2 regions of the Kitasatospora sp. NBC_00315 genome follow, and region 1 is predicted to be linked to the other one. Evidence: riboswitches for the same ligand, from Rfam matches in the RefSeq annotation. Region 1 holds a riboswitch; the other holds the start of a gene.
What was found. A riboswitch is a leader RNA that binds a small molecule or an ion and turns the genes downstream of it on or off. The one in region 1 is predicted to bind glycine.

Region 1 (4,201 bases):
GCGGGTGCGGTACAGCGAGGCGGCGATCTCCTGGCCGGTGATCACCTCGTGCCCGCGGACCCAGCCACTCGCCGCGAGCTGCTCGGGCGAGGTGACGGCCGGCGCGTAGCCGTGCCCGGAGACGTCCATGTTCCCGTACTGGGCGTCGGGACTGCCCGGCGTACCGTGCCAGAGCAGCATCCAGACCTGGCCCTCGGCCAGGGCGCGCAGCAGGACCTCGTACGCCTCGAAGCGATCCGGCCCGACCTCGCGCAGTGCCCGCTCCAACGCGCCCGGGTCCGCGACGGGACGCGCGGCGGGGGGCGGACCCCAGGGCCCCGGCGCACCGGCGCCGGCCGCTCCCGCGCTCATCGGCGCACCCCCGCGCGCGCGTATGCGCGCACTGCCGTGCACGCCGCCGCCTTCGCCGTGCGCACCTCGCCGGCCGCCGCGCGAAGTGCGCACCGTCTGCCGGCGCGCTCGCCCCGCTCGCCCACTTCGAGCCCTCTTCCTGGTCTGCCGCCGCCACTGTGGCAGGGTTGTCCGTCCCGGGATGTCCGCAGGCAGCCTATGGGGCGCTGCGGACAGTCGCCATGCCGACGTGCCCCGGCCGGCCCGATCACATCCGTACGTGGAACGGCTGTACCCGGTTCAGCAGCCACTCGACCACCGGGTCGTCCACCAGGTCGAGCAGCACGAGGTGGACGCCCCCCGGCAGCGGAGCGGTTCCCAGCGCCCGCCCGAGCGCCTCGTTCACCGCCGCCGGGTCGGCCGGCCAGGCCGGGTCGAGCTGGACGCCGACGAACAGCACGGTCGGCTCCCCCTCCACGCTGGCCAGCGCCCGACGAGCCGTCAGCACACCGGGCAGAGAAGAGAGTTCGGCGCTCGCCGCGGCCAGGAAGCCGAACGGCTCCTCCTGCGGCGACGGTTCGCGCAGCGCCACCCGGCCACCGGCCGCGGCGTCCTCGCCGCCGTCCCAACGATCCTCGCGCGGCCCGCGCCGCAGCTCCGCCACCCCCGCCGGCGGCACCGGGATCCCCACCGGCGCGTGCGGGTTCACCGCGATGCCGAGCCCGAGCGGCATCCCCCGGGCGAACTCCCAGACCGGGGCGACCGCGAAGGCCAGCCCCGGGGCGTGCTGGAGGAACTGCTCCTGGGACGAGAACACCGGGACGTACGGCGCACCGGCCAGCTCGATGGTCGGCAGGTCCAGCGACTGCCCCTGCGGGTCCGCACCGGCCGGCAGCGGCACCCAGACCTGGCTGCGCGCCAGCACCTCGATCACCCTGGGCGTGGCACCCGGATCACCGAGCGCGGCGGTGAGCACCTGCTCCAACTCGTTCGCCGGCCAACTGCCGCCGGCCGGCGCCGCCTCCGCACTGCCCCACCCCTGCGTGTCCTCCACCGGGTACCCCATAAGCCCCTGTACCGCCCCATCTCTCGCCGCTGCCGCACAAGCCTATCGGCCCACACCGCCCCCGCACCGGCCACGCCGAGCCCTGCAGGGCCCCGCCCGACCCGCCCCCGGACCAGCCGAGCCCCCACCAGCCCGCGAGCGAGCCGAAGGGGCGCGCCGGTGCCGAAAGGGCCCCTCCAGCCCGCGAGCGAGCCGAAGGGGCGCGCCGGTGCCGAAAGGGAGAGAGCGAGGAAGGGAGCGAAGCGACCGCGGGAGCGACGACCGTCGGCGCCGGACCAAAGCGCCCCGGAGGCGAGCCGAGCCCAAGACAGGAACAGCCCCGGAGGCGAGCCGAGCCTGTGAGACACTGTCCGCGTCCTCGTGCGCGATTCGGCCGGGGCGCCCAACTCCATACAGGCCGCTCGAACCCGCGCGGGAGAGTCCGGAGCGCCAGCCCAGCTGGTGCGGCCGGCGCCGAAGGAGCAAGTCCTCCCCGGAATCTCTCAGGCACCCCTACCGCACGGGCGAGGCACATCTGGAAAGTGGCCACGGCCCTGCCGTGCGCCCACCCACGGTGCAAGCCGCCATGCTGTCCCCAGGGCAGCGCGCGGTGAAGCTCTCAGGTTGTGACGACAGATGGGGAGACCCAGCCGCCGCATGCCCGCGCGCAGGTCGAGCCCCACCGGGCCGGTCCGGCGTGTGCACACCTGAGTGCCAAGCCCAAGGAGTACAGGCCATGTCGTCCCCCCGTCTCACCGCGCTCGACGCGCTGCACCGCGCCCTCGGCGCCACCATGACCGACTTCGCCGGCTGGGACATGCCGCTGCGCTACGGCAGCGAGCGCGAGGAGCACCTCGCCGTCCGTACGAAGGCCGGGCTGTTCGACCTCTCGCACATGGGCGAGATCACCGTGACCGGCCCGCAGGCCGGCGAGCTGCTCGACCACGCGCTGGTCGGCTTCATCTCGGCGCTCGGCGTGCTGCGCGCCCGCTACACGATGATCTGCGCCGAGGACGGCGGCATCCTGGACGACCTGATCGTCTACCGCACCGCCGAGGACGAGTACCTCGTGGTGGCCAACGCCTCCAACGCCCAGCTGGTGCTGGACGAGCTGACCGCCCGCGCCGCCGGCTTCGACGCCGTGGTGCGCGACGACCGCGACGCGTACGCGCTCATCGCCGTCCAGGGCCCGGAGGCGAACGGCATCCTGGCCTCGGTCACCGACGCCGACCTGCCCGGCCTCAAGTACTACGCGCTGCTGCCCGCCACCGTGGCCGGCAAGCAGGTCTGGCTCGCGCGCACCGGTTACACCGGCGAGGACGGGTTCGAGATCTTCTCGGCCCCCGCCGACGCCGAGCACCTGTGGACGGCGCTGACCGAGGCGGGCCGGGAGGCCGGCCTGGTCCCCTGCGGCCTCTCCTGCCGCGACACGCTGCGCCTGGAGGCGGGCATGCCGCTGTACGGCCACGAGCTGAACACCGGCCTGACCCCGTTCGACGCGGGCCTGGGCCGGGTCGTGCGCTTCGACAAGACCACCAACGGCGGGGCGTTCGTCGGCCGTGAGGCGCTGGAGCGGGCGGCCGCCGAGGCCGGGGCCAACCCGCCGCGGGTGCTGGTCGGCCTGGTCTCCGAGGGCCGGCGCGTGCCGCGGGCCGAGTACGCCGTGGTGGACGCCGAGGGCGCCCCGATCGGCCTGATCACCTCGGGCGCGCCGTCCCCGACGCTGGGCCGGCCCATCGCGATCGCGTACGTGGACGCCGCGCACGCCACGCCGGGCAGCACCGTCGCGGTGGACGTGCGCGGCAAGCACGAGCCCGTCGAGGTCGTCGCCCTGCCGTTCTACAAGCGCGCCCGCTGAGCCGACGCCCGCACCGCGAGCCCCCTGCCCGACGTCCGCCCGTCGGACATTTCGGCCACCCGTTTTCCGCCGACCGCTTCCCATCCTGGAGAATGACGCCATGAGCAACCCCCAGCACCTGCAGTTCAGCAAGGAGCACGAGTGGCTGACCGCCGCCGAGGGCGGTGTCTCGACCATCGGCATCACCGCCCACGCGGCCGACGCCCTCGGTGACATCGTCTACGTGCAGCTGCCCGAGGTCGGCGACGCCGTCACCGCAGGTGAGACCTGTGGCGAGCTCGAATCCACCAAGTCGGTCAGCGACCTCTACTCCCCCGCCACCGGCGAGGTCACCGAGGTCAACCAGGCCGTCATCGACGAGCCGGCCCTGGTGAACTCCGCCCCCTTCGAGGGCGGCTGGCTGTTCAAGGTCCGGCTCGACGGCGAGCCGGCCGACCTGCTGAGCGCCGACGAGTACACCGCCCTCACCGGCGGCTGAGCCACCCCGACGGGGCGGCCGCAGCGAGGCGGCCGCCCCCGCCCGGTCCCTTGCCCGCTCCCGCCCGCCGCCAGGCCGCCTCCCCGGCCGATCCGTGGCGCGCGGCTGCCCCATGACGGGAAGATCCCACGATGACGGTTCTCAACCAGTCCCTGCACGCTCTCGACCCGGAGATCGCCGCCGCGGTCGACGCCGAGCTGCACCGCCAGCAGACCACCCTGGAAATGATCGCCTCCGAGAACTTCGCCCCGGTGGCGGTCATGGAGGCCCAGGGCTCGGTGCTGACCAACAAGTACGCCGAGGGCTACCCCGGCCGCCGGTACTACGGCGGCTGCGAGCACGTCGACGTGGCCGAGCAGATCGCCATCGACCGGGTGAAGGCCCTGTTCGGCGCCGAGCACGCCAACGTCCAGCCGCACTCGGGTGCGCAGGCCAACGCCGCCGCGATGTTCGCGCTGATCCAGCCGGGCGACACCATCCTGGGCCTGAG
Region 2 (4,201 bases), 1.8 Mb from region 1:
ATCGATCGGTGAAGCTTCGGCGGACGAGAGGACCCCGGGCCGCCCGGCCCGGGGTCCTCGTGTGCCGTGCCGGACGGTCAGCCCATCGAGCGCAGGGGCTCGGGGCGGCTCTGTCCGAGGTGCGGGGGAGTCACGGCCGTGGTCGCCGCGCCGGGCGCGGGGGAGGACGGCGCCCCCGAGGCCGGGCCGGCGGTCGTGGACGCCGGGGCCGCCGGGGCGGCGGTGCCCGACGCCCCCGGCGCACCGGGGGCGGCCTGGCCGGCGTTCGCGGAGTCGTCGTGGATCTCGACGTGCTCGCGGTGCAGCTCCTCACGGACCACGTGGTCGTCGGTGTACCGCTCGACGACCAGCCGCACCCGCTCGATCGGCACCAGGTACTTGCGCACCACCGGGCGCTCCTCGCGCAGCGTCACCTCCTCCACGGCCTCCGCGATCTCCTCCTGGGTCAGCGCGTCCCGCTCGCCCTCGGTGACCGGCACCCGCTCCACCCGGACCCGCTCGCGCACCACCGGCACGTGCCGCTCGACCGTCTCGCTCGTCACGTACTTGCGGAGCCTGGCGGTGTACGTCACCTGCCACTCGGTGCTGATGTCCAGCCGCTCCTCGTGGCAGGTGATCTCCACCGGCCCGTGCGGGGACGTGTCGGCGGCGCCCTGTCCGGCCGTGGTCTCGCCCGGCGACCGGGCGGGCTGTGCGGCGGCCGCCGGGACGGCCTCGCCCGGGACCGTCCTGCTCGCGGCGGCGGCGGACACCGGAGCGGCGGCGGCCGACACCGGTGCGGGTGCGGGTGCCTGCGCGGTGACGGGCCGGACGTTGCTCTCGACCTTCTCCAGCTTCTCGGCCCGCTCGCTCGCGACCGCGGCGGTGGCGACCGTCGCCGCCCCGGCCGCCGCGCCGCCGGCCGCCGCCGGGGCCACCGCGCCGAAGTCCAGATCGGCCGGTTCGTCGCCCGGCCCGTCGGCCCCGGCCGACCCGGAGCCGGACCGGTCGTCCACGGGCGTGTCCAGGCCGTAGTAGCGGTACAGCTGAAGTTCCTGGGCGGGGGAGAGGTGCTGCCCCACGCCGAAGTCCGGCGACTCCTTGACCAGCGACTTGTCGTACGGGACCCGCAACTCGTCACCGGAGAACTCGCTGGTCGTCAGCGGGACGAAGGCGTCCCGCCCGAAGATGCCCGTCCGGACGGCCGCCCACTCGGGCTGGCCGGTCGCGTCGTCCAGGTACACCTCGTCGACGGTGCCGATCTTGTCGCCGTTGCGGTCGACGGCCCGGTGCCCGATGAGGTCGCGGGGGTCGATGTCGGTTTGCACTCAGTTCCTCCAGTGCGATGCTCCTGCGGAACTCCCGCAGGAGTAGGGCTGGAGGGCTCTGCCCATCCGCCACTTCATACGAAAAGCCATGAACCGGACGGGTGCGAGCGGAGCGCGGCCGTTCGTGCCACCCGATCGGCCGTCCGGGGTGACCGAAATCGCGGGGTCCGCGGGCAGGGGCCCGTGTCGCGCCCGGCTCCCGCTGGTACCCTGGGCGCGACCGCCGAGCCCGCTCGGGAGAGTCCCCGGCCACACGAAACCCGTGGTGGGGGCGCCGAAGGAGCAACTCCTCCCCGGAATCTCTCAGGCATCCGTACCGTGTGGGATAGGTCACTCTGGAAAGCAGGGCAGGACCGCCGGCGAGGGAGCCGACGGCCACCACCCTCACCGACGGTGCAAGCCGACGGGGTGCCTTCGCGCCCCCGTGCGGGCGAAGCTCTCAGGTCCCGATGACAGAGGGGGAGGCCTGTTGGGTTCGTTCGCCAGGGCCGGCCCGCTGTCCGCAGCGGCCACGGCCGACCGGCGTACGCGCCCCCGCCGGTCCGTGACCAGGAGGCCTCGACCACCATGAACGCCCAGCCGAACGCGGGTCACCCGCGCAGCTCCGCCACCCTTGCCGAGCTCGAGCAGGCCAGTCCCTTCGAGAACCGCCACATCGGCCCCGACGTCGCGGCGCAGGAGAAGATGCTCGCCCAGGTGGGCTACGGCTCCCTCGACGAGTTGTCCGCCGCCGCCGTGCCCGAGGCGATCCGATCCATCGACGGCCTCGACCTGCCGGCGGGCCACAGCGAGGCCGAGGTGCTCGCCGAACTGCGCGTGCTGGCCGCCCGCAACCAGGTCCTCACGCCGATGATCGGCCTCGGTTACTACGGCACCTTCACCCCGCCGGTGATCCTGCGCAACGTCATGGAGAACCCGGCCTGGTACACGGCGTACACGCCCTACCAGCCGGAGATCTCGCAGGGCCGCCTGGAGGCTCTGCTCAACTTCCAGACCGTGGTCTCCGACCTGACGGGCCTGGCGACCTCCGGTTCCTCGCTGCTCGACGAGGGCACCGCCGCCGCCGAGGCGATGGCACTGGCCCGCCGGGTCACCAAGGTCAAGGGCGGCGTCTTCCTGGTCGACGCCGAGACGCTCCCGCAGACCGTCGCGGTCATCCGGACCCGTGCGGAGCCGACCGGCGTCGAGGTGGTCGTCGCCGACCTCGCCGAGGGCATCCCGGCCGAGATCGCCGAGCGCGGCGTCTTCGGCCTGCTGCTCCAGTACCCGGGCGCCTCCGGTGTCGTGCGCGACCTCGCGCCCGTGATCGAGCAGGCCCACGGCCTCGGCGCCGTCGTCGCCGTGGCCGCCGACCTGCTGGCGCTCACCCTGCTCAGGTCGCCCGGCTCGCTGGGCGCCGACATCGCCTGCGGCACCTCGCAGCGCTTCGGCGTCCCGATGGGCTTCGGCGGCCCGCACGCCGGCTACCTCTCGGTGCGCGCCGAGTACGCCCGTTCGCTGCCCGGCCGCCTGGTCGGGGTCTCGGTCGACGCGGACGGCAACCGCGCCTACCGGCTCGCGCTGCAGACCCGCGAGCAGCACATCCGCCGCGAGAAGGCCACCAGCAACATCTGCACCGCGCAGGTGCTGCTCGCCGTGATGGCCTCGATGTACGCGGTCTACCACGGCCCGGACGGTCTCGCGGACATCGCCCGCCGCACCCACCGCTACGCCGCCGCGCTCGCGGCCGGCCTGCGCGCCGGGGGCGTGGAGCTGCTGCACGGCGAGTTCTTCGACACCGTCACCGCCCGGGTGCCGGGCCGCGCCGCCTCGGTGGCCGCCGCCGCGCGCGACCACGGCATCAACGTGTACCAGGACGGCGAGGACCTGGTGTCGGTCTCCTGCGACGAGACCACCACCCGCGAGCACCTGGCCGGTGTCTGGGCCGCCTTCGGCGTGGCCGTGGGCCCGGTCGACGAGACGGCCGACGCGCTGCCGGCCGCGCTGCTGCGCGAGGACGACTACCTGACCCACCCGGTGTTCCACAGCCACCGCTCGGAGACCGCCATGCTGCGCTACCTGCGCCGGCTGTCGGACCGCGACTACGCGCTGGACCGGGGCATGATCCCGCTGGGTTCCTGCACCATGAAGCTCAACGCGACGACCGAGATGGAGGCGGTGACCTGGCCCGAGTTCGGCCAGCTGCACCCCTTCGCCCCGATCGAGCAGGCCCAGGGCTACCTCACCCTGATCCGCCAGCTGGAGCAGCAGCTGGTCGAGGTGACCGGCTACGACGCCGTCTCGATCCAGCCCAACGCCGGTTCGCAGGGCGAGCTGGCCGGCCTGCTGGCGGTCCGTGCGTACCACCACGCCAACGGCGACACCCAGCGTGACGTCTGCCTGATCCCGTCCTCCGCGCACGGCACCAACGCGGCCTCCGCCGTGATGGCCGGCATGCGGGTGGTCGTGGTCAAGACGCTGACCGACGGCGACGTGGACGTCGACGACCTGCGGGCCAAGATCGAGCAGCACCGTGAGCAGCTCGCCGTCCTGATGGTCACCTACCCCTCCACGCACGGCGTGTTCGAGGAGACCATCACCGACATCTGCGCGGCGGTGCACGAGGCCGGCGGCCAGGTGTACGTGGACGGCGCCAACCTCAACGCGCTGGTGGGCCTGGCCAAGCCGGGCAAGTTCGGCGCGGACGTCTCGCACCTGAACCTGCACAAGACCTTCTGCATCCCGCACGGCGGCGGCGGCCCGGGCGTCGGCCCGGTGGCGGTCCGCGCGCACCTGGCGCCGTACCTGCCCAACCACCCGCTGCAGAGCGAGGCGGGACCGGCCACCGGCGTCGGCCCGATCTCGGCCGCGCCCTGGGGCTCCGCGGCGATCCTGCCGATCTCCTGGGCGTACGT

Region 2: linked by a shared signal. The riboswitch ahead of gcvP (aminomethyl-transferring glycine dehydrogenase) and the one ahead of gcvT (glycine cleavage system aminomethyltransferase GcvT) in region 1 are both predicted to bind glycine.

The regions. Positions count from the first base shown of each region.
Region 1 covers NZ_CP108025.1:2,995,616-2,999,816, forward strand. The annotation lists gene OG823_RS11950 (enhanced serine sensitivity protein SseB C-terminal domain-containing protein) at 1-351, opposite strand, end outside; gene OG823_RS11955 (enhanced serine sensitivity protein SseB) at 599-1,396, opposite strand; glycine riboswitch at 1,799-1,904, shown strand; gene gcvT (glycine cleavage system aminomethyltransferase GcvT) at 2,112-3,233, shown strand; gene gcvH (glycine cleavage system protein GcvH) at 3,334-3,711, shown strand; gene glyA (serine hydroxymethyltransferase) at 3,843-4,201, shown strand, end outside.
Region 2 covers NZ_CP108025.1:1,205,484-1,209,684, reverse strand. The annotation lists gene OG823_RS05090 (PRC and DUF2382 domain-containing protein) at 78-1,307, opposite strand; glycine riboswitch at 1,532-1,636, shown strand; gene gcvP (aminomethyl-transferring glycine dehydrogenase) at 1,875-4,201, shown strand, end outside.